DNA from 3 places in the Microbacterium sp. H1-D42 genome. Region 2 is predicted to be linked to each of the others. Evidence: predicted binding sites of a transcription regulator. Region 2 holds the regulator's gene; each other region holds the start of a gene.

Region 1 (7,721 bases), 1.2 Mb from region 2:
CGGCAGGATCTGCCAGCCGCTCGCGGGTGTTGGCCAATCGTGCAGCGAGATCCTGACGGCCCGCGGACGCGGCGAGATCGCCGACATCGTGGATGACGTCGACGATCTGAGTCTGTTCGGTACTGCGGTGCTCCGGCACTTGTCCCCCTCTTGCGCGCGGATGCTGGCTGCCGTGCTTCTCAGCCGAGCAGGTCGCCCTCTGGTGCGTCGCTGCCAGGGTCGGCGACGCCAGTGGCATCGTCGTCCCAGAACAGGTCCGCATCTCCCCAGTCTGATTCGTCGATATTGACGAGCTCCTGGCTGAACGAATCGGTCGAGAAAGGGTCGAACAACGGACCGTCTCCCCAGACGGTGTCCTGCAGGCCGTCATCGGCCCCGGGGACTTCGTGTTCCTCAGACATGGCTTTCGCTCCGGATCAGATGCTTCAGGAGTTTAGTGGTGTGCCCGGCCGTCCACCAGAGTGGACGGCCGGGCAGGTCATGCGGCTTCTCAGTCTCAGAAGTCGAACTCGTTCGCGTCAGCGTTGGGGCTGAGCACGTTGGAGTTGTCGACGTCGACATCCACATCGACGTCCGTCTCGTTCGAGTTGTCCTGGAACGAGTCGTTGACGCTCCAGTTGTCGGAGTTGTCGGTCATCGAGTTGTCCTGGAACGAGTCGTTGATCGACCAGTTGTCAGAGAAGTCCTCATTGAACGAATCGGTGTTCCACGTGTTCCCGATCGAGATGTCTCCCATGTCGATGTCGGTGTCGATGTTGCGGACGTCGACGTCGCCGCCAGCTGCGATCGAGTTGTCACCCGAGGCGATATTGCTGCTCTGGCCGAAGTACTGACCGACGTTGCCGCCGCTCGCGCCGCCGCCCATCGCACCAGCGTCTCCGCCGGCACCACCGTCGTTGTCCCCCGAGCCCGCGAAGGACCCTGCAGCTCCGCCGGCACCGCTGCCGCCGGCCGCGCCGCCGGCACCGCCGGTGCCCGCCCCTCCGGAACCACCCGAGCCGAGAATGCCGAGGCCGCCATCGCCGCCCGTGCCTGCTCCGCCCGCACCGCCGTTGCCGCCGTTGCCGGTGTCGCCGCCGGCCGCCCCCGAGAACGCGGGGCCGCCCCAGCCGCCGTCCGCGTCTCCGCCGACTGCGATCGCCGCTCCGCCGCTGCCGGAGGAGGTGGTGATGTTCTGGTTGACCGACTGGTCGTTGACCGTGGTGCGCGCGTCGATGTCGATGTCGACATCAGCGCCGCCGCCGTGCATCTTCGACATGGCGGCGAAGTCGCCGTCTCCCACGCCGATGTTGAGGTCGCCCATTCCGGTGTCGTACTGGCGGATGCCTGCGTTGACCGAGTGGTCATAGAGCGTCTGGTTGCCCGAGTCGTGCACCGAGTTGTCCTGGAACGAGTCGTTCACCTGGAACGAGTCGTTGATGGAGTCGTCGTTCTCCGAGTTGTCGGAGTTGTCCGAGTTGTCGGAGTTGTCGGAGTTGTCCGAGTTGTCCGAGTTGTCGGAGTTGTCGGAGTTGTCCGAGTTGTCCGAATTGTCGTTGCCCGAGTCGCTGACGTCCGTGTCGTTGTTCGAGAGCAGGTCGTTGTTCGAGTCGTTCGTCGAGTTGTCGTTGCCAGAGTCCTGGACGTCGAGCCCGAGGTTCCACTGAGCTCCGAGAACGTTGATGTTGTCGTTCGCAGCCATGATTTTGATCCCCTTCATCAAAGAGTGCCGTTTGGCGCCTAAGAAGAGTGTGCGCGGCTGCGGCTGCCGCGGCATCGGGGGTGATCCCGAGGGTTGACGGGGGCACCCGGGGGATCGATAGGGGGTCGATGGGGGCTGATAGGGGAATGCAGAAGGACCCGGATGCCAGGCATCCGGGTCCTTCTGGTGATTCGAGGGGTGCGTCAGCGGACGACGACCGCCAGCACGTCGCGAGCCGAGAGCACGAGGTACTCGTCAGCACCGAACTTGACCTCGGTGCCGCCGTACTTGCTGTAGAGCACGCGGTCGCCCACGGCGACGTCCAGCGGAACGCGGTTGCCGTTATCGTCGATGCGGCCGGGGCCCACTGCCACGACCTCGCCCTCCTGGGGCTTCTCCTTGGCGGTGTCAGGGATGACCAGACCGCTTGCGGTGGTCTGCTCGGCCTCGACCTGCTGGATGACGATGCGGTCCTCGAGCGGCTTGATGGAAACCGACACGGTGTACCTCTTCTTTCGTGACTGGAGATCAGAAGACTATTAGCACTCTCATACCGAGGGTGCTAACTCCAGTGTATGCCGACGGCTGGCACTCACGCAATGCGAGTGCCAATCGAACGCCGCGCGTAGGCTTTGCGTGTGGAGATGGGTGAACTGACCGCACTGCTCACTCGCGAGGGGCTCGCCCTGCTCGACGAGGTGGGCCCGATCGAGTCATCAGCGGATGTGGCGAAGGCCGTCTCACGGCTGCGGGCTGCCGGGCACTCCCCCGAACTCGTCTCTGCCGTCGTCGGTCAGGCGCACTTGCGAGTGAAGGCACACGCGAAGTTCGGCGAGTTCGCCGCACGGATGCTGTTCACCAGGGCCGGGCTCGAGCAGGCCACCCGGTTGCACGTCGCCACGCTGCACGCCGTGCGGATGCGCCAGGCCGACATCACGACGGTCACCGATCTCGGCTGCGGCATCGGCGGCGACAGCCTCGCCTTCGCCGCCGCCGGGCTGGACGTGACGGCGGTGGATGCTGACGAGGTCACCGCCGCGATCGCCGCCTATAACTTGGCTCCCTTCGAGGCGACCGTCCGCCAGGGCCTCGCCGAGGACGCCCTCCCCACAGAGGGCGCCATCTGGCTGGATCCGGCGCGACGGACCGCCGGGCACAGCGAGACGCGTCGCACCTCAGCATCTGATTGGTCGCCGTCTCTGGATTGGTGCGCAGGCGTCGCCCGCACACACCCGACCGGCATCAAGCTCGGCCCCGGCCTCGACCGCGACCTCATCCCCGACGATGTCGAGGCGCAGTGGGTCAGTGCCGATGGCAGTGTCGTCGAGCTGGTGCTGTGGAGCGGCGTGCTGGCGCGCCCTGGCATCCGACGAGCGGCTCTGGTCGTGCGCGACGGCAAGACGCACGAGCTGACGGCGGCGGCGGATGCTGAAGACGAGCCGGTGCGCGAACTCGGCGCGTTCCTGCATGAGCCAGACGGCGCGGTTATCCGCGCGCGGCTGATCGGCGAGGCGGGGCGGATGCTGGAGGCCGGCATGCTCGACGAGCAGATCGCCTATCTCACCGGCGATGCCGCGCTGACGAGTCCGTTCGTGCAGTCGTTCCGGGTGCGCGAGACCATGCCGGCTCACGTGAAGGCGATCAGCGCCGCCCTGCGTGCGAACGACATCGGGCGGCTCGAGATCAAGAAGCGCGGGATGGACATCGATCCTGCCGCGTTCCGCAAGAAGCTGAATCTGAAGGGCTCGAAGGCGGCCACGCTGATCCTCACCCGCACGCCCGCCGGACGCGTGGCGATCCTCGCCGATCGGGTCTGATCACTCCTCAGGGAAGCCGGTCTTGTCATCTGCTGTGGCACAGTACCCCGAATCGACGTCGCACACCACGGATGCCGGGGTGCGGATGACGGTCAGCAGCGGACCCCGCGAATCGGTCATGCGCACGCTGTACGTGGCCCCAGGCACCGAGAGGTCGAGGGCTCGCGCAGAGTCGAGACCACCGCACGCCTGAGCCGAGATCTCGGTGGCCGTCGCGACCAGCACGCAGTTCTGCGCGTCCTGATGCAGCCAGATCGGGACGTCACCGTCGTAGCCGATCAACTGCAGCATGTCTCCGCGGAAGCCCTTGCTGTCGAGGAACTCGGCGATCGGCAGCTCGTCGCCGGAGTACTGCGAGCGCCAGTTCCACTCCTGGTCATCGTCTTGACGCTGCATGACCAGGACCTGCGTCCCCGTGATGTCCTCGATCAGAGAGGCCCAGACCGTCTCCCAGCGATCGTCGTTCTCGATCGAGGCGCTGGCCTGCAAGCCGAATTCGTTGCCCTCGCGATCCGACTGCACGCACGAGGGCGTGGGATACCGCTCGCTGCCACCGGTCTCGCTGCCGCCCGTGAGGAAGAAGCAGTCGAGTTCGCCGTCGTCCTTGGTCGCGGTCCAGGCATCGACGCCATACTTCGAGCCGACCAGTTCGATGGAGCCGGCATCGAGGTCATCGGATTTCTGCAGCTCGATCCACACGTCGCGCTGGGCGCCGGTCATCGCCGGCGCGCCGCCGTCGCGACCGAAGGCGAGCCAACCGGCGCCGAATCCGAGGAGGAGCGTGAGGACGGCCGCGAGCGGAGCAAGCCAACGGCGAGGGGGCTTCGCGAGTTCTGCGGGAGCCGTCGGTGGCTGAGGTGGTCCCTGTCCCTCGTCGCGTTCCGCCCGTTCCGGGGCCGGAGGGCGTTCCAAGGGCGCTTCGTCTCGCTCGTGGGGCTCAGGGCGCTCAGGAGCGGGTGCGGTGACGGCCGGGGTCGGGGTGACTGCGACAGGCTCTGACTCGGCAGGTCGTGTCAGGCCCCGCAGTTCCTCGGCTTCGGCATCCGACAGGCCGCCGCCGGGTGCATAGGCCTTGTGCTCGAGTTCACGGCGGCGAGCGCGTGCGGCGTCATCCAGCATCCGGCGCCTCCGCGGTCTTGGTGACGGTCAGGACCGGTGCACTCGTGTCAGAGGTGCGCACCGAGTAGGTCGTGCCTTCGACGGTCAACTCGGTCACCTGCCCGTCGTCCGACACCTCGCACGAGCTCAGCACGTCGTTGGCGCCTTGGGTCACGACGTACAGGCACTGCTCGGGCGCGTAGCCCAGCCAGATCGGGGTGTCCCCGTCGTAGCCGACGATGCTCAGTGCGTTCGGATCGACGCTCTGCGCCTCCAGAACGCGCGCCAGCTCGACCTCCTCGGGGGTGAACTGCGCTGTCCAGTCAGTGGACTCCACGATCTCGGACCGCTGAATCACGGTCGTATCCCGTCCGGTGATGTCCTGCACCATCGTCGCCCAGTAGACCCAGTGGTCGCCGTCACCGGTCGAGTCCAGGGTGGCCGTTAGATATTCGTCCGACGTGCGAGCTTCATCGATCGTGCGGCACTCGTGCTGGGTGGCCGGTCCCCGGTTGAGGATGATGCACTCACTCACGCCCTTCTTGGCCGTGCCCGTCCACACCGTGACGCCGTACTGCTCACCCCGGAACGTGAGGGATCCGGGGTCGTAGTCCCCCGACGCCTCGAGGTCATTCTTCAGCTCGGCCTGATCGGCGGACATCTTCGGCGTTGCCTCGTTCTGCTGCCCGAAGGCCAGCCAGCCGCCGACAAAGCCGATCAGCAGCGCGAGACCCGTTGCGGCAGGGATCACCCAGCGCCGCGTGCGCGGCTGGGAGCTGGCGAGCTCGGTCTCGGTCTCGGGTTGGAGGTCTTCCTCGGACCGGACCGGCTCCGGCGGGATGATCTCCGGTGCGGCGCGGATGCTGTCGGCGGCCGCTCTCGACACGCGCGCTGGGGCGATCGGCGCCGCGTGCGGATCCCTCTCCGCACCGAGCGACGCGGCCTGCGCACGGGCTGCCTCCGCGGCATCCAACTCCCGAAGCTCGGCCGCTTCAGCATCCGACAGCCCACCGCCAGGCGTGAATGCGCGGCGCTGCAGCTCGCGGCGGCGCGCAGCGCCCCGGTCGGTCAGGGCGTGCAGCTCTGCTGCCTCAGCATCCGACAACCCGCCGCCGGGCGCGTACGCCCTCAGCTCCAGCTCACGTCGTCGTGAACTGTCCGCGCTCTCCAGCATCGGTCACCCCAGCTTCTCGAACTGCATCGTCGCCCAGATCAGCCATCCTGCACTGAACAGCGTCGCGCAGAGCCCCAGTACCAGCGCCCACACCGCGATCGCACGGTTCTCGACCGGTCGACGCAGTGACATGATCGCCGCGATCACGGCGACGATCGCGACCGGGATCCCCCAGCCGACGAACATCGACGTCGCCAGCGCCACGATCGCCGCGAACAGCGCCCACGGCGCGAGCCGCCCGTCATCGGCGGACTCCGGCGCCCATTCATGCGGCACGAACTCGCCGGGATCCGCCGCAGGTCCTGCTCCGGCCATCGTCGCATCGGTCGGCACCGGCCCTGTAGGCAGCTTGCCGTACCCCTTGCGCGCACCAGGCAGCGATGCCGAGCCCTCGGTCTTCTCGACTTCGGGGGTCGGGCCCTCGATGCGCGGATCGGTCATGATGCGCTCACGCCCTCGTTCACGCTCTCGTTCACCTGGATCTCGGTCACCGGCAGCGTCGAATCCGCCCCGAAGGCGAGGGTCGACGGGCGGCGTCCGCTGGAGATCAGCTCGGCGGCGAGTCCAGCGATCATGGCTCCATTGTCAGTGCACAGTGACAGCGGCGGGATGCGCACGGCCACCCCGGCGGCCGCGGCACGCTCGAGGGCGACCTCGCGCAGGCGCTTGTTGGCGATCACTCCCCCGCCGAGCAGCAGACGCGGCACGCCGCGGTCTGCGCAGGCGGCGAGCGCCTTGGTGACGAGCACATCGACCACGGCCTCGCGGAAGCTCGCTGCGACGTCGGCCAGCGGGATCTCCTCGCCGTTCGCCTCGGCGCGCTCGACCCAGCGTGCGACAGCGGTCTTCAGACCCGAGAACGAGAAGTCGTAGCGGTGCTTCGCGAGGTCGGATGCCTTCGACAGCCCGCGCGGAAAGCGGATCGCCTTCGGGTCTCCGCCGATGGCGGCCCGGTCGATCTGCGGTCCGCCTGGATAGGGCAGGCCGAGCAGACGGGCGACCTTGTCGAAGGCCTCGCCCGCGGCGTCGTCGACGGTCTCGCCGAGCAGTTCGACGTCAGTGGTCAGGTCGCGCACGTGCAGCAGCGAGGTGTGCCCGCCCGAGACCAGCAGCGCGATGGTGGGGTACTCGAGAGGTTCCGATTCAGCTTCGTCGGATGTCAGGATGTCAGCTGCGATGTGCCCGACGAGGTGGTTCACGGCGTAGAGCGGCTTGTTCAGCGAGACGGCCAGTCCCTTGGCCGCTCCGACGCCGACCATGAGGGCTCCGGCGAGTCCGGGGCCACTGGTGACGGCGATGGCGTCGAGGTCGTCGAGGGTCACCTTGGCTTCGGCCAGAGCGCGCTCGATGGACGGCTGCAGCTCTTCGAGGTGCGCGCGGGCGGCGACCTCTGGCACGACACCGCCGAAGCGGGCGTGCTCGTCCATGCTGGATGCGATCGTGTTCGACAGCAGCCGGCGTCCGCGCACGATCCCGATGCCAGTCTCGTCGCAGCTGGTCTCGATGCCGAGCACGAGTGGTTCGGTGGTCACTTGTCGGCCTCCTGCTCGCTCTGCGCGGCCCAGGCCGGCAGATCCAGCCGCATCACCACGGCGTCCACATCGTCGGGCTGGTAGTACCGCGGGCGGCGGCCGAGCTCGGTGAAACCCTCCGACCGGTACAGCCCGTCAGCGACGGGGTTGTCTGCCCGCACCTCGAGGAACAGCTCGCGCGCGCCGCGGGCGATGGCTTCTGCGATGAGGGCGCGCAGCAGCATCCGCCCCCTGCCGCGTCCGCGGAACTCGGCATCCAGCGCGATGGTCTGGATGTCAGCATCCGACCCGCCCTGCAGGGAACGCAGCCCGCCGTACCCGACGATGCGATCGCCTTCGACGTCGACGAGGTAGTGGTTGTGGGCGCTGGCGATCTCGGTGCCCATGGTCTCTTCACTCCACGCGTCGGTGGCGAAGTT
Region 2 (7,721 bases):
GGCTCGTCCATCCACTGCACGTGCAGCGATTCCATGGCGCCCTCATCCACGAGCACGATGGCCACTTCGGCGTCGGGGCTGACGTTCAGCTGCGCGAGGTTGAAGTCGGTGAGCCGCTGCAGCACGGTCTCATCGATCTCGATCGCGGACTCGTTGTTGATCTCAATCATGATGAGTGTCCTCGTCTGGGCTGTCGGTCGCGCGGTGCGCCACCGCGGCGGTCGGCGCGATTCGCGAACTGGTGCGCCTGCTCGCGCTCGTGACGGGCTGCGGTGCGCTGCTCGTCATACTCGCTGTACGCGTCGACGATGCGCCCGACCAGCGAGTGCCGCACGACGTCGTCGCTCGTGAGACGGGTGAAGTGGATGTCGTCGATATCCTTCAGCACCCTGGTCACCAGACGAAGACCGGATGCCCCGGTGGGCAGGTCGACCTGGGTGATGTCACCGGTGACGACCATCTTGGTGCCGAACCCGAGCCTGGTCAGGAACATCTTCATCTGCTCTGGCGTGGTGTTCTGCGCCTCATCGAGCACGACGAACGAGTTGTTCAGCGTCCTCCCGCGCATGTAGGCGAGCGGGGCGACCTCGATCGTACCGGTGGTCATCAGCCGCGGCACGATCTCGGGGTCCATCATCTCGTTGAGCGCGTCGTACAGCGGACGGAGGTACGGGTCGATCTTGTCGTTGAGCGAGCCGGGCAGGAACCCCAGCCGCTCCCCCGCCTCGACGGCAGGGCGGGTGAGGATGATCCGCTCGACCTCCTTGCGCTGCAATGCCTGCACGGCCTTGGCCATCGCCAGGTACGTCTTGCCGGTGCCGGCGGGCCCGATGCCGAAGACGATCGTGTTCCGCTCGATCGCGTCGACGTACTCCTTCTGTCCCAGCGTCTTCGGACGGATCACCCTGCCGCGAGTGGAGAGGATCGCCTCGCCGAGCACTTCGCTCGGGCGCGGTCCGTCCTCACGGCGAAGGATGCGCGCGGAGTGCTCCACATCGCTAGGAGCGAGATCGTGGCCGGAGCGGGTCATCTCGATGAGCTCGTCGACGAGCCGCTTGGCGGCGGTGACGTCGTCGCGCGTGCCGCCGAGCATGATCTCGTTGCCCCGCACCATCACCTGCACCGTCGGATGCTGCTTCTCGAGCATGCGCAGCAGACGGTCCTGCGGGCCGAGCAGCTGCACCATGGCGACACCGTCGACGAAGATGCGCTCGGTGTGCTCCGGCTGGGCGGGGAACTGCGGTGTCGGTTCGTCAGAAGCCAACGAGCTTGCCCTCCTCGATGTTGCCGAGCACGTGTGCGTGCACGTGGAAGACCGACTGCCCTGCGGTTGCGCCGTTGTTGAAGATCAGTCGGTACTCGCCATTCGCGTGCTCATCGGCGATCTGCTTAGCGACAGCGACCATCTCGGCCATGAGTCCGGGGTCGCCGGCGGCGAGCTCGGTGACGTCACCGTACTGCTCCGTCACAGGGATGACGAGCACGTGCAGGTCGGCCTGTGGATTGATGTCGCGGATCGCGAAGACCCGTTCGGTGCGGGCGACGAAGTCGCCGGGGATCTCCCCGTTCAGAATGCGCGTGAAGATCGAGGGTTCGGTCATGATCCCAGTCTAGTTGTCGAGCGTCACCAGCGCCCGAGTGCCGCCGAGAGCACGGCGATCGCCGCAGGCCCAGCCGTCGAGGTGCGCAGCACCGTGTCGCCGAGGCGGACGAGCTCGGCGCCGGCATCGGTGAACCGCGACAGCTCCTCTGGGCTCACGCCGCCCTCTGGACCGACCACGAGCAGAATGTCGCGGTCGTCGGGTCGGATGCTCGTCAGCGGAGTCTGTGCGCTCGGATCGAGCACCAGCATCCGATGCGTGCCCGCTCGCGCGGCGAGCTGCGCGGTGCTGTTCACCTCTGCCACAGCTGGCACCCAGGCGCGGTGCGCCTGCTTGGCGGCCTCGCGCACGATGGTCGCCCAGCGCTCGCGCCCCTTCGCCGCCTTGGGCCCCTCCCAGCGCGAGACGCTGCGGGCGGCCTGCCACGGGATGATCTCGTCGGCACCAAGCTCACACGCGGCCTGCACGGCCAGCTCGTCGCGATCACCCTTCGCGAGGGCCTGGGCGAGGACGATCCGCGACTGCGGCTGCTCCTGCATGGCGCGGGCGGTGACCCGCACCGTGACCTGCGCAGCCGATACGTCTTCGACCGCCCCCTCCAGCCACACGCCGGAACCGTCGCCGATCGTCACCGACTCGCCGACGCGAACGCGCCGCACGACGGAGGCGTGCTTTGCCTCGGCTCCGGTGAGAGTGAGCAGCTCGCCCTCACCGACGTCGGAGCAGGTGGGGACGATGAAGTGCAGGGCCATGGCGATCCGTTCGTCGTGGGTTGACGGTGCTCTGTCTCAGTGCGTGTACTGTGCGTGTGCTGTCTCAGTGGCTGCGGAATCGGTCGCGCAGCTTCGAGAACAGCCCCTGCTGGAACTGCGCGAGCTTCGGAGCCGGCGCCTTGGTCTTCTTGGCGAAGTCCTCGATGAGACGGCGCTGAGCCGTATCGAGCCTGGTCGGGGTCAGCACCTGCACGCCCACCCGCAGGTCGCCGCGCTGGCTGCCCCGCAGCGGCGTGATCCCGCGCCCGCCGATGGTCAGCACATCGCCGGACTGCAGTCCGGCGCGCACCTCGAGATCGACTGGGCCGTCGAGTCCGTCGATCGTCGTCGTGGTGCCGAGGATGGCATCCGACATCGAGACCTCGAGGGTGGCGAGCAGATCGTCGCCTTCGCGGCTGAACACCGGATGCTGCGCCACCGCCACCTCGACGTACAGGTCGCCGTTCGGGCCACCGGCCCGGCCGACCTCACCGGAGCCGGGCAGCTGCAGGCGCAGCCCGGTCTCGACGCCGGCCGGAATGTCGAGCGCGACAGTGCGACGCGAGCGCACCCGCCCCTGACCGGCGCACGTAGCGCACGGGTACGGGATGGTCGTGCCGAAGCCCTCGCAGCTGCCGCACGGCTGGGTCGTCACCACGTTGCCGAGCAGGCTGCGCACCTGTCGCTGCACGTGGCCGGTGCCGCCGCAGACGTCGCAGGTGACGGGCGACGTGCCTGGCTGGCAGCAGCTGCCCTCGCAGGTCTCGCACAGCACGGCCGTGTCGACCTCGATGTCACGGTGCACGCCGAAGATCACGTCGCCGAGATCGAGGTCGATGCGCACCAGGGCATCCTGGCCGCGCTCGCGCCGCGAACGCGGTCGTGCGCCCCGTCCGCCGCCGGCCGCGCCGAAGAAGGTCTCGAAGATGTCGCCGAAACCGCCGAAGCCTCCGAAGCCGCCGTTGCCGTTCGCGTCGCCGCCCATGTCGTAGCGCCGGCGGGAATCCTCGTCGCTGAGCACGTCATAGGCGTGCGTGACGAGCTTGAACCGCTCGGAGGCGTCCTCCCCCGGATTCACATCCGGATGCAGCTGGCGCGCCAGCTTGCGGTAGGCCTTCTTGATCTCGTCCTGGGACGCGTCTCGGGACACCCCGAGAACTTCGTAATGGTCCGCCACGATCACCTTTCTGCGTGTGCGTGCGTATCGATATGTGCAGCCGCCGGGTCAGCGGGCGGCGTCGTCCTCTTCGAGCATGCGCGACAGATAGCGGGCCACGGCCCGCGCTGCAGCGAGATTGCTCGAGTAGTCCATGCGCGTGGGGCCCATGACCCCGACGCGTGCGGTGCCGCCGGGGGCGGCGTAGTTGCTGGCCACGATCGAGGCCTCACCGAGACCGAACGATGCGTTCTCTGTGCCGATGCTGGTGGCGAGGCCGTGCTCGTCGGTCACCATCTCGCTCATCAGGCGCAGCAGGGTCACCTGCTCCTCGATCGCCTCGAGGAGGGGATGGATGCTGCCGCGGAAGTCCTGCTCGCGACGCGCGAGCGTGGCAGCTCCGGCCATCACCAGGCGCTCCTGCCGGAACTCGGCGAGTTCCTCGGAGATCACCGCGGCCAGGGCGTGCAGGGCCGGGTGCAGTCTGGCAGCCGGCGATCCTGCCTCCGGTTCGGCGAGCGACAGCATCCGCTCCGTCGCCTCACCCACGGCCCGGCCGGAGATCAGCGAGAGCAGCTGGGCGCGGAGTACCGCGAGATCCGTCTCGTCGAGGTCGATCGGCAGCGGCGCGATGCGCTGCGAGACGCCGCCGGCATCGGTGACCAGCACCACCAGCATCCGATTCGGCGCGAGCGCGACCAGCTCGACGTGCGTGATGCTCGCCCGCGCGAATGACGGGTACTGCGCGAGTGCCACCTGACCGGTCAGCTGAGTGAGCACGCGCACCGTGCGGGCCATCAGGTCGTCGAGGTCGCTCGGCGCGCCGAGGAACGACTCGATCGCACTGCGCTGTCCTGTGGAGAGCGGCCGCAGCTGCGCAAGATGGTTCACGAAGACGCGGTAGCCCTTGTCTGTGGGCACACGTCCGGACGAGGTGTGTGGGGCGACGATGAGGTCTTCATCCTCGAGCAGCGCCATGTCGTTGCGGATGGTCGCGGCCGACACGCCGAACGAGTGGCGATCGACGATCGACTTGCTTCCGACGGGCTCGTGCGTCTCGACGTAGTCCTGCACGATCGCGCGGAGAACCTCAAGTCCACGCTCTGTGACCATGTTCCCTCCCCGCTGGCACTCGAACCTTCCGAGTGCCAATCCTACCCCGCTCAGCCGGACGCCTGCCGAAGACGACCCGCCTTCACCCTAGGATGACGCTCATGAGCGCCGCCCCGACCGCCACCCTCACGGCAGGGTCCGTCCGCGGCACCGCTGCCGACGGAGTCCACCGTTTCCTCGGCATCCCCTATGCCGCACCGCCGTTCGATGCGAACCGGTTCCGCGCCCCGCAGCCGGCCGCGGCGTGGGACGGTGTGCGGGACACCACGGAATTCGGAGCGACCTCACCGCAGCTCCCCTACGCCGGGCCCATCGGCGAACTGCTCGGTTCGGTCATCATCGACGGCGAGGACGTGCTGACGGCGAATGTCTGGGCTCCCCCAGGGGCAGAGCATGCGCCCGTGGTGCTGTGGCTGCACGGCGGAGCGCTCGAACGCGGCACCGCGGCGATTCCCCTGTACGACGGCGCGGTGTTCGCCCGCGCCGGGATCGTCTTCGCGTCGGTCAACTACCGGCTGGGCTCAGAGGGCTTCTCGGTGCTGTCCGACGCACCGACCAACCTCGGTCTGCTCGATGCCGCCGCCGCACTGGCGTGGGTGCACCGCGAGATCGCCGCGTTCGGCGGTGATCCGGCGCAGATCACGGTGATGGGCGAGTCGGCCGGCGGGGCGCTGGTGGCAGGGCTCCTCGCTCTCGATGATTCCCGACCGCTGATCGCCCGCGCCATCATCGAGTCCGGGCCGCTGCAGGCCCAGCCGCGCAAGAAGGCAGGGCGCGTCACCGCGCAGCTCGCGAAGCTGCTCGGCGTCCGCACGGAACGGGACTCGTTCGCCTCGGTCGCACCGGATCAGCTGTTGGAGGCGCGCCGCACCCACTCCGCCGGATCGTCACCTCTCGACGGCGCGCCTGGCTTCCAGTTCGCGATCGATCCGCAGACCCTGCCTCGCTCGCCGCACGAAGTGCTCGGCGACGTCGACGTGCCCCTGCTGATCGGCAGCAACACCGACGAGTACCGGTTGTGGTTCACTCCCGAGCAGCTGGACGGGCTCAGCGAGTGGAACCTGCTGCTGGCCCGACTCGTGCTGCGCATACCTCGTCGCGCCGTCGAGGCGTATCGCACGGCGTTCCCGGGAGCCTCGACCGGAGAGATCTACGGTCAGCTGGCGACCGACCTGCTGCTGCGTGCCCCGCTGACGCGCGCCGCCAGGGCGCGGAAGGCGCCGACCTACGTGTACGAGTTCGCCTGGCCGAGCCCTGTGCGCGATCTGCGCGCCGCCCACGCACTCGAACTGGGGTTCGTGTTCGATCAGCTCGCGTCGGCAGATGCGCAGCGCATGGCGGGAGGCGATGCGCCGCAGCAGCTTGCCGATGAGATGCGTGACGCGTGGATCGCGTTCATCAAGAACGGCGACCCCGGCTGGGCACCGTACGGGCCCGAACGCAGCACCCGCGTGCTGTCCGCCCAGAGCGTCACCATGCCACAGCGACGGACAGAGGGCCTGGACCTGCTGCCGGGCTGATCGGCACGCTGCGGCTCACTCCGTCAGGGCACGCACCACAGCATCCGCCATCAGCCGCCCGCGCAGGGTCAGCCGCACGCGCCGCTCGCGCAGGGCGGATGCCGGATCGACGAGGCCGTCGGAGATCAGCTCCGCGACCCGCTCGCGGTGAGGCTCGGCGATCTCGGCGATCGGCAGCCCCTCCGCGAGGCGACTGCGCAGCAGCACGCGCTCGAGCGTGCGGGCCTCGAGGTCCGGCTGCTCGCGTCCGGCCGCCGGCGACTCGTCCAGGCTCAGCCGCTGCGCGTAGGCAGCGGGGTGCTTGACGTTCCACCAGCGCAGGCCGGCCACATGACTGTGCGCCCCAGGGCCGAAGCCCCACCAGTCCGAACCGCGCCAGTAGGCCAGGTTGTGCCGCGACGCATGCACGGAATTCGTGCCAGCGCCTGGTCCCTTGGCCCAATTGCTCACCTCGTACCAGTCGAAGCCGGCAGCTGCGAGGCGCTCATCGGCCAGTTCGTACATGTCGGCCTGCAGGTCGTCATCCGGGGCCGGGACTTCGCCGCGACGGATCTGCCGGGCAAGCTTGGTGCCGTCTTCGATGATCAGCGCGTATGCCGAGATGTGATCGGGGCCGAGGTCGAGGGCGGACTCCAGCGACTGCCGCCAGTCGTCGAGCGTCTCGCCTGGCGCTCCGTAGATCAGGTCCAGGCTGACATCCAGACCCGCATCCCGTGCGGCCTGCACGGCCGTGCTGACGTTCTCGGGACGATGGGTGCGGTCGAGGGCTGCGAGCACATGCGGCACAGCCGACTGCATGCCGATCGACAGGCGGTTCACACCAGCATCCACCAGCGTCCGCACCACCTCGGGCGTCACGGTGTCTGGGTTCGCCTCGACGGTGACCTCTGCCCCCTCCCTGATTCCGAAGGCATCCACGGCTGCGCGCAGCATCCGGGCGAGGTCCCCAGGAGGGAGCAGCGTCGGCGTGCCGCCGCCGAAGAAGACGGTGTCCATCGGGCGCACCACGCCGGTCGCGCCGAGCACCTCGCGCGCCAGCGCGATCTCGCGGATCAGAGTGTCGGCGTACTGATCCTGACGCGCACCACCCAGCTCAGTGGACGTGTACGTGTTGAAGTCGCAGTAGCCGCACCGCACCCGGCAGAACGGCACGTGCAGATACGCCGAGAACGGTACGAGCGGATCGATGCGGACGTCTTCAGGGAAGCGACCGTCGGCGGGTGCCGGATCACCCAGCGGAAGGGGCCCTGCCATCAGTTCAGCGCCATCAGTTCAGCGCCATCAGATGGGCGTCGCGTACAGCGGCGAGATGGCCCGAAGGTAGCGGGCGAACAGCTCCTTGCGCCGGCGGCGCACCATGCCGGGCACGCGGTAGAAGACCGATGCGGGCGCGTCGAAGGCGCGCACGGTGAACCACACCTCATCGGTGCCCTCGTGCCAGTCGACGTCGAACGACTCCTCGCCGCTGACGACAGAACCGCCGACGGTGCCCAGCACGAAGCCGACGCGGCGGCGCTCCTCCGTCACTGAGATGACGCGCAGTTCAGCATCAGCGCGCAGGCCTTTCACGCGACCTCGC
Region 3 (7,721 bases), 550 kb from region 2:
CGGGTCGGCCGGCATGGCCGGCGCCTTCTCGGGCTTGTCAGCCACGACGACCTCGGTGGTCAGGAACAGGCCGGCGATCGATGCCGCGTTCTGCAGCGCCGAGCGGGTGACCTTGGCCGGGTCGATGATGCCCTGTGCGAACATGTCGCCGTAGGTGCCGTTGGCCGCATTCAGTCCGTGGCCGGCAGGCAGCTCGGAGACCTTATGCGAGACGACGCCGGGCTCGAGACCCGCGTTGATCGCGATCTGCTTCAGCGGAGCGCCGGTGGCGACGCGGACGATGTTCGCGCCGGTCGCCTCGTCACCCTCGAGCTCGAGGGCGTCGAGCACCTTGGCCGACTGCAGCAGCGCGACGCCACCACCGGCGACGATGCCCTCTTCGACAGCAGCCTTCGCGTTGCGGACGGCGTCCTCGATGCGGTGCTTGCGCTCCTTGAGCTCGACCTCGGTGGCCGCGCCCGCCTTGATGACGGCAACGCCGCCGGCGAGCTTGGCGAGGCGCTCCTGGAGCTTCTCGCGGTCGTAGTCACTGTCGGTGTTCTCGATCTCACGACGGATCTGCGTCACGCGACCCTCGATCGTCGACGCCTCACCGGCACCCTCGACGATCGTGGTCTCGTCCTTGGTGACGATGACCTTGCGCGCACGACCCAGCAGGTCGAGCGTGGTGTTCTCGAGCTTGAGACCGACCTCTTCGGTGATGACCTGGCCACCGGTCAGGATCGCGATGTCCTGCAGCTGAGCCTTGCGACGGTCACCGAAACCAGGAGCCTTGACGGCAACCGACTTGAAGATGCCGCGGATCTTGTTGAGCACGAGCGTCGCGAGAGCCTCGCCCTCGACGTCCTCGGCGATGATGACGAGCTCCTTGCCGTCCTGGATCACCTTGTCGACGATCGGCAGCAGGTCCTTGATGTTGCCGATCTTCTGGTTGGCGATGAGGATGTAGGGCTCCTCGAAGACAGCCTCCTGGCGCTCCGGGTCCGTGACGAAGTACGGGTTCAGGTAGCCCTTGTCGAAGCGCATGCCCTCGGTGAGCTCGAGCTCGGTGCCGAAGGTCTGCGACTCCTCGACGGTGACGACACCCTCCTTGCCGACCTTGTCGATCGCCTCGGCGATCAGCGCGCCGATCTCGGGGTCGGCGGCGGAGATGGATGCGGTTGCGGCGATCTGCTCCTTGGAGTCGATCTCCTTGGCGGTGGCGAGCAGGTCGGCGGTGATGGCCGCGACGGCCTTCTCGATGCCGCGCTTGAGCGAGATGGGGTCGGCGCCGGCCGCGACGTTGCGCAGCCCCTCGCGGACGAGCGCCTGAGCGAGGACGGTCGCGGTGGTGGTTCCGTCACCGGCGACGTCGTCGGTCTTCTTGGCGACCTCCTTGACGAGTTCCGCACCGATCTTCTCGTACGGGTCGTCGAGCTCGATCTCCTTGGCGATCGACACGCCGTCGTTCGTGATCGTGGGCGCGCCCCACTTCTTCTCGAGCACGACGTTGCGACCGCGCGGGCCGAGTGTCACCTTGACTGCGTCGGCCAGAATGTTCAGGCCGCGCTCGAGGCCGCGACGGGCCTCCTCATCGAAAGCGATGATCTTTGCCATGAGTCTTTCGTCCCTCCCGGACGTAGGCGATGGGAATTAGCACTCAGAGTGTTCGAGTGCTAACACCCAGTTTGGCACTCGACCCATGAGAGTGCAAGCCGCCGGGGAGGGCTGTTCGCCGAGCGCGGATCACTCCGCGGGCGCCTCCTCGGTGTCCTCCGCCTTGGGAGTGGCGTCGGTGACACGGTCGAGGCCTATCACCACGGTGAGCTGCGGCTGCTCGCTGTCGTTGAGATCGGCGTAGAAATCGCTCTGCTGCACCTCTGCGCCACCGAGAACCTCAGCCACTCCGAGGGCGGCGGCCTCATCGGCCTTGTCGACGTAGAACACCGTCGTCTTGTCGAACTCCTGGCTTGATCCCTCACTGCCGAACACGCCATCGGCCGGCCAGCCCTCCGCGAGCAGCGCGTCGCGGGCCTCGACCACGAGCCCCTCCTCGGGCGTCGCGTTCAGGATGAGCACCCGGTACGAGGTGTCGATCTTGGGGTCGGTCCCCTGCGTCTGCTGGGGTGCAGGCGGCTGCGATTCGGGTGAGAACGAGATGCGGTCCATCATCACCAGCGAGATGAAGATTCCGCCGACGATGAGCACCAGTGCAACGGCCGCGGACCAGAGCAGCACGACCAGCCCGTTCATCCCCGGCTGCTCGGCGCGGTGCGCGCCGACACGTCCTGAGGTGCGGGGGATGTCGTCGAAACGGTCCTGTGGGGGCTTAGACACCCCTCGATGCTAGCGGGCGCATTCCGTGAATCCGCACGGAGCAGCGTCCGTCGCGCGTGCCGCTCAGCCGACGAAGCCGCGCATCCGTGCCGTGCGCTGCGCGCCTCTGGCATCGCGAAGCCGTCGCAGCCGACGCACCAGCAGCGGATCGAACTGCAGCGCCTGCTCGGTCTCGATCAGGCGCCCGAGCAGCTGGTAGTAGCGTGCAGGGCTCATGCCGAGCTTCTCGCGGATCGTCTCCTCCTTCATGCCGCCGTGCCGCGGCCATGCCGCTTCCAGCGTCAGGATCGCGCGATCGCGATCAGTGAGGTCCCCGAGCATGGCTTCAGGCTACGCGGACGCAGTGCGGTCGCCGCCGCGCCACTCCCACCATCGCCCGAGTGGATCGGCATCAGCGCACACCCGCCCGTCGAGCGCGACGGCGAAGCCGGCGAAGGCTACAGCGTCGAGGGGCGGCTGCCATCCGTCGTGCAGGCCGGGCTGGTCGATCGTGATCCATCGCGCGTCCAGGGCGCGGATGCGGTCGATCAGCGCCTGCCGGTGGGCTCGCGGCAGGTACACCAGAACTCCTGGCGTGGTGATGACGAGCGTCGCGTCGCGGGGCGCGGATGCCACGAGCTCGTCCAGCCGCTCGGCGACGTCTCCGGCGATCAGCCGCGGCGGGTCAGCAGCGACGATGTCCGCGGCGGCGGTGATCCGCGCCGCCCTCTCCCGCTCCCCCGGCCAGATCAGGGCATCCATCCAGGCCCGGTCTGCGGCTGATCGCACATCGACCGGGGCGAGGTCGATGCCTGCGCGCCACACGATCTCGGGCATCCGCAGTACCGGAATCGGTCCGCGCACGACGCTGGTCAGCACCACCGTCGACGGCCCGTCAGCCGGATCGAGGCGCAGCCGTTCCGCCTCGTGCTCGTCGACGACACGGTACGAGTACCTGTCCGGATACAGGCACAGGCCTGCGGCGGCGCCGAGCTCGAGCAGCGCGACCGGCCCGTCGATCTGGCTGAGTGCCGGCAGCAGTGCGGCCAGCCGCAGCGGCTCGTTGGCCTGCACGGTGCGGCGCTCGCACTCTGCGATCAGCTCGGCAGCGTTGGCGAGCGCGAACGCACGCCAACGCGCATAGGCGCCGAGCGGCGCACCGAGAATCCGGCTGACGGCGAACACCAGGGGCGGCTGCCGGTGCTGCGGGCTGATCCGGCTCAGCAGGTCCTGCAGCTCGGCATCCGACGCGATGCCGGCGGCCCACTCGGCGTACGTGTCGCTGCGCCCCGGCGCCTCTTCTCGCGCGAACCGGTCGAAGCGCTCTCGCACGGCATCCATCATGTCTCCATTCTCACCGACTCGAATTCTCACCGACCCCGATGCCACCGGAACGCGCGAGAATGGAGACATGTCGTACAAGGTGAACAAGACCGAAGCCGAGTGGCGGACCGAACTCGGAGATGACCAGTACGCGGTGCTGCGCACGGCCGCGACCGAGCGCGCCTGGACGGGTGAGCTGCTCGACGAGAAGCGGTCCGGCCTCTACAACTGCGGTGCATGCGGGGCTGAGCTGTTCCAGAGCGGTACGAAGTTCGACTCTGGCTGCGGCTGGCCGAGCTTCTACGAATCGGTGCGCCCGGAGGCGGTCGAGCTGATCGAGGACAACACGCTGGGCATGGTCCGCACCGAAGTGCGGTGCGCGGTATGCGGCTCGCACCTCGGCCATGTCTTCCCCGATGGATTCGGCACCCCCACCGGCGACCGGTACTGCATGAACTCGCTGGCGCTGACCTTCACGCCCGACAAGTGAGCGCACTCGACGCCGTTCTGCGGCGCACCTCGTGGTCTAAGGTCACCGACGACGCCCCGACGAGTGAGCAGCTCGACACGCTGGTCGCGGCTGCCGGGCGAGTGGCCGACCATTCCTCGCTGCGCCCCTGGCGATTGATCGAGCTGCGCGGCGATGACCGTCTGCTGCTCGGCTACGCCCTCGCGAAGGCGGCCGGCGACGACAAGCCGTCAAGCAAGCCGCTGCGCGCTCCGCTGCTGATCGCCGTCGTCGCGTCGTATCGCAAGAGCGAGAAGGTGCCGCACTGGGAGCAGGAGGCAGTGGCATCCGGCGTCGCGCACATGCTCAGCCTGCTGCTGGACGAGGCGGGCTGGGGCGTCATCTGGCGCACCGGCGGCCTCACCCGATCGGAGGCCGTGTCGAAAGCGCATGGGCTGGCGGCGAACGAAGAGCTGCTGGGGTGGCTCTACGTCGGTGGCAGGCCTGCGGGCAAGACACCCGGCCGGCGCAAGCCGCTGGACGTCGGCGAAGTGCTGAGTCGGATGCCGGAGGCGGCGCCCGAGACGGCGCACGCGGCCGTGGAGCAGGTCAAGCCCAAGAAGGCGAAGAAGGACAAGAAGTCCAAGAACGACAAGAAGCGCAAGTCCAAGAAGGGCTGATCAGCGCCGACGCGGCAGGGCGACGACGACGGATGCCACGGCGACGACGACCATCGCGATGAGCTGCCACAGCGCGGGCGCCGCATCCACCGGCCAGATGAGGTCGATCACGATCGACGTGACCAGCTGGCCGAGCACGCTGCCGAGACCCAGCAGCAGCACCCCGGTGTGCGGGACGAGCCACGCCCCAAGCAGGATGTAGACGAATCCGAGCAGCCCGCCGATGTAGAGCCACGGCTCGGTCGGCAGCGCCTGGGGCATCCCCTTCACGGCGACGCTGATGCCGGCGGCGATGATCAGCACCGTCGTGCCGGCGATGAAGCTCATCAGCGTCGCTGTGATCGGCGATGCTGTGGCACGGGCAAGGCGGCCGTTGGCGCCTGACTGCCAGGCGATGCCGGCTCCAGCCAGGAACGGCAGCACCAGCAGCCACACCGGCGCACTCGCCAGCACGTCACCGCCAAGCGAGATGGCGACGGCCACGAGCGCGAGCAGTCCCCCGATCACGCGTCCGGTCGTCACCGCGACCACGCCAGACGGTCCGAAGCCGATGCGGTCAAGCAGCAGGCCGTGCAGGGTCTGCCCCGCGACCACGCCGACGGTGAACAGCGAGACGCCGAGCACGCCGGCGACGAGCCCTTGAGTCGAGACGGTGAGCGCCCCGCAGGTGCCACCAAGCAGCATCCAGAACGGGATCCTGCGTGATCGGATGCCGGTGACCAGGCGCCGCGCGCCTGCACGTGCGGACGGGATCAGCGGCATGACGATGATCAGCACCACCAGCCCCACGCTGAATGAGATGAGTCCGGCCACGATCCCGTCGTCGAGACGCACGCCGAGCACCCCGTTGATGCGTGCCTGAATGGCGGTCATGGCGCCGATGGCGACGGCGCCGCCGAGAGCGATCCCGGTGGGGAGGTGGCGCGTCTCGGTCATCCTTGCAACGCTACCCGAGCCGCGGGGGACCGAACGTCGGTGGGTCGGATTACGCTGGGCGCATGTGCGCGAGCTACGGGCTGGATCCTCGGTTCACCGATGCAGAGCTGCTGGCCGAGGCCGACGAGGCGATGCTGGAAGGGCTGCGCTCGTGGGCGCAGCAGAATGCCGGCGAGACTCTGCGTCCCACCGGCAAGAACCTGCGCAATCTGAATCCCCTGGTGACAGCTGTCGACGGCGCCGCCCAGCTCGAACCTGCCTGGTGGGGGTATCTCGTCGATGGGCAGCCGGCGAAGTTCCCGTCGATCAACACCCGCTCAGAGCGGCTGCAGAATCGCCCAGGTGGGCTGCGCACGCGCGCGCTCGTCCCCTCGACCGGCTGGTTCGAGATGCAGAAGCCGAGCCGGGTGTGGCACGAGTTCGGACTGGGCGCCGGAGTCCTGTTCGGCATGGCAGCAGTGACCCAGCGCGGCCGCACGCCCGACGGCGAATGGACGACCTGCTACTCGATCGTGATGCGCCCCGCACCGGCTCATCTCGCCGGCATCCACGATCGGATGCCAGTGCTCATCCCCACCGCTTTCGCCGCCGACTGGCTGACCGGAGACCCGAACCGCGAGCTCATCGATGAGGCGCTGCTCGCCGCCGAGAGCCTCGACGAGCGGGTCACCGCCGCCAGCCGCGCAGACGACAAGGGCGACGGGATGCTGTTCTGATGCGAGAACGGCCCGCGTCCCCGATTCCGGGACGCGGGCCGTTCTTCGTCTGAGCCGACTACGGGACTCGAACCCGTAACCCCCGTATTACAAGTACGGTGCGCTACCAATTGCGCCAAGTCGGCGGACCGTCATCAAGCATAGCGACGGCCGGACGGCATCCTGCACCGCGTCTCAAGACTTGGGTGCGGGAGTAACCGTCTGAATCGGTACCGGCGTGGGCGTCGGCGTGGGCTGGGTCGCACCGAAGTACTCGTCGCTCGCCGTCGTGAGCACGAACTGCGAGAACTCAGCCGGGTCGTCCATGGCCCCGACGTAGGGCTTGCCCTCGACGACGACGAGTGCCTCGTTGTTGAGCTTGAGGTCCTTCGATCCAGGCAGCGGGCCCTCAAGAGCGCGCGCCGTGGCATCCTTCGCCCACTTCACGAAGTTCTGCCCCTCGATGCAATCGCGCACCGTCTTGGCGTTCTCGACGCCGACGGCCACCGCGAGATCCGCCAGCTGCACATTGGTGCGGCCATCGCTGTCGATCTCGGGCTGATCGGTGAGCAGTTCGTGGTTGTAGTCGTAGAACTGGTCCTGGGAGTAGGTCGCGACGCACGCCGCAGCGGATGCGGCCCGCAGCGAGTACTTCGTGCCGTTCGAGCTGGCCGTCAGCAGCGCCACCGGGTGGTACGTGACGGTGACTGCGCCTTCCCCGATCCAGGTGGCGAGCTGGCGCGCGTTCGCGCGCTCGAACTCCGAGGCGCCTGCCGACAGGTAGTCGACGTAGACGTGAACCTCGGTGGGCTTGGTCGCCGTGGCGGTCGGATCAGGCGTCGGCGTCGACGATGCCGGGGCATCAGAGGCTGAGGGCACAGGGCTCGGAGTGGTTCCGGTGGCGGCGGCCATGGTCACGTCGTCGACGGTCACGCCGTCGCCGGCCATCCCCTTAGGGCTGAGCGTGGGCTGCGATATCGATGATCCGACAGCGTAGGCGACGGCTGCGCCGATCGATCCGACGGCGACGATCGCGACCAGGCCGATGATGAGTCGGCGCATGACGCGGGCTCTGGACTGCTGAGCCTGCACCTGCTGTGCTTTCTGCCGCACCACGTCGCGCGAGTTGCGAGTGGTGGGGACGTTCGGCGTTTCGTCGCTCGACATCGTTCCTCTTGAAGATCGGGTGGGACGGGTGATCCCGCGGCCGCGGAGACTGCGGCACCGGTTTCGATGTTAACGAGGCAGTCTGGGAAATACCCAGATGCGCCGGCGCGTGCAATACTGTTCACGACCCGATGGCGGGTCACGGTGGGTGGACCCCGCCGCTTCCATCACAACGGA

Evidence for each region. Region 2 encodes HrcA, which represses chaperone genes, less so after heat shock. Its sites were predicted from a motif close to TTNGCACTCGNNNNNNNCGAGTGCNAA; they were not measured.
Region 1: the regulator HrcA is predicted to act here: its motif matches at 2,267-2,293, upstream of groES (co-chaperone GroES).
Region 3: the regulator HrcA is predicted to act here: its motif matches at 1,633-1,659, upstream of groL (chaperonin GroEL).

Annotation. Positions count from the first base shown of each region.
Region 1 covers NZ_CP093342.1:2,737,469-2,745,189, forward strand. Annotated here, with positions in the region: gene MNR00_RS13020 (dynamin family protein) at 1-139, opposite strand, end outside; gene MNR00_RS13025 (hypothetical protein) at 180-401, opposite strand; gene MNR00_RS13030 (hypothetical protein) at 497-1,681, opposite strand; gene groES (co-chaperone GroES) at 1,885-2,181, opposite strand; gene MNR00_RS13040 (class I SAM-dependent methyltransferase) at 2,320-3,498, shown strand; gene MNR00_RS13045 (hypothetical protein) at 3,499-4,617, opposite strand; gene MNR00_RS13050 (hypothetical protein) at 4,607-5,770, opposite strand; gene MNR00_RS13055 (hypothetical protein) at 5,774-6,211, opposite strand; gene tsaD (tRNA (adenosine(37)-N6)-threonylcarbamoyltransferase complex transferase subunit TsaD) at 6,208-7,302, opposite strand; gene rimI (ribosomal protein S18-alanine N-acetyltransferase) at 7,299-7,721, opposite strand, start outside.
Region 2 covers NZ_CP093342.1:1,565,818-1,573,538, reverse strand. Annotated here, with positions in the region: gene ybeY (rRNA maturation RNase YbeY) at 1-173, opposite strand, end outside; gene MNR00_RS07455 (PhoH family protein) at 167-1,186, opposite strand; gene MNR00_RS07450 (HIT domain-containing protein) at 1,254-1,601, opposite strand; gene MNR00_RS07445 (16S rRNA (uracil(1498)-N(3))-methyltransferase) at 1,625-2,353, opposite strand; gene dnaJ (molecular chaperone DnaJ) at 2,418-3,530, opposite strand; gene hrcA (heat-inducible transcriptional repressor HrcA) at 3,579-4,622, opposite strand; gene MNR00_RS07430 (carboxylesterase family protein) at 4,724-6,142, shown strand; gene hemW (radical SAM family heme chaperone HemW) at 6,158-7,396, opposite strand; gene MNR00_RS07420 (DUF1990 family protein) at 7,424-7,721, opposite strand, start outside.
Region 3 covers NZ_CP093342.1:1,019,259-1,026,979, reverse strand. Annotated here, with positions in the region: gene groL (chaperonin GroEL) at 1-1,596, opposite strand, end outside; gene MNR00_RS04885 (LytR C-terminal domain-containing protein) at 1,726-2,316, opposite strand; gene MNR00_RS04880 (DUF3263 domain-containing protein) at 2,380-2,637, opposite strand; gene MNR00_RS04875 (DUF2332 domain-containing protein) at 2,647-3,639, opposite strand; gene msrB (peptide-methionine (R)-S-oxide reductase MsrB) at 3,707-4,108, shown strand; gene MNR00_RS04865 (nitroreductase family protein) at 4,105-4,746, shown strand; gene MNR00_RS04860 (DMT family transporter) at 4,747-5,682, opposite strand; gene MNR00_RS04855 (SOS response-associated peptidase family protein) at 5,745-6,398, shown strand; tRNA gene MNR00_RS04850 (tRNA-Thr) at 6,451-6,523, opposite strand; gene MNR00_RS04845 (thioredoxin domain-containing protein) at 6,573-7,544, opposite strand.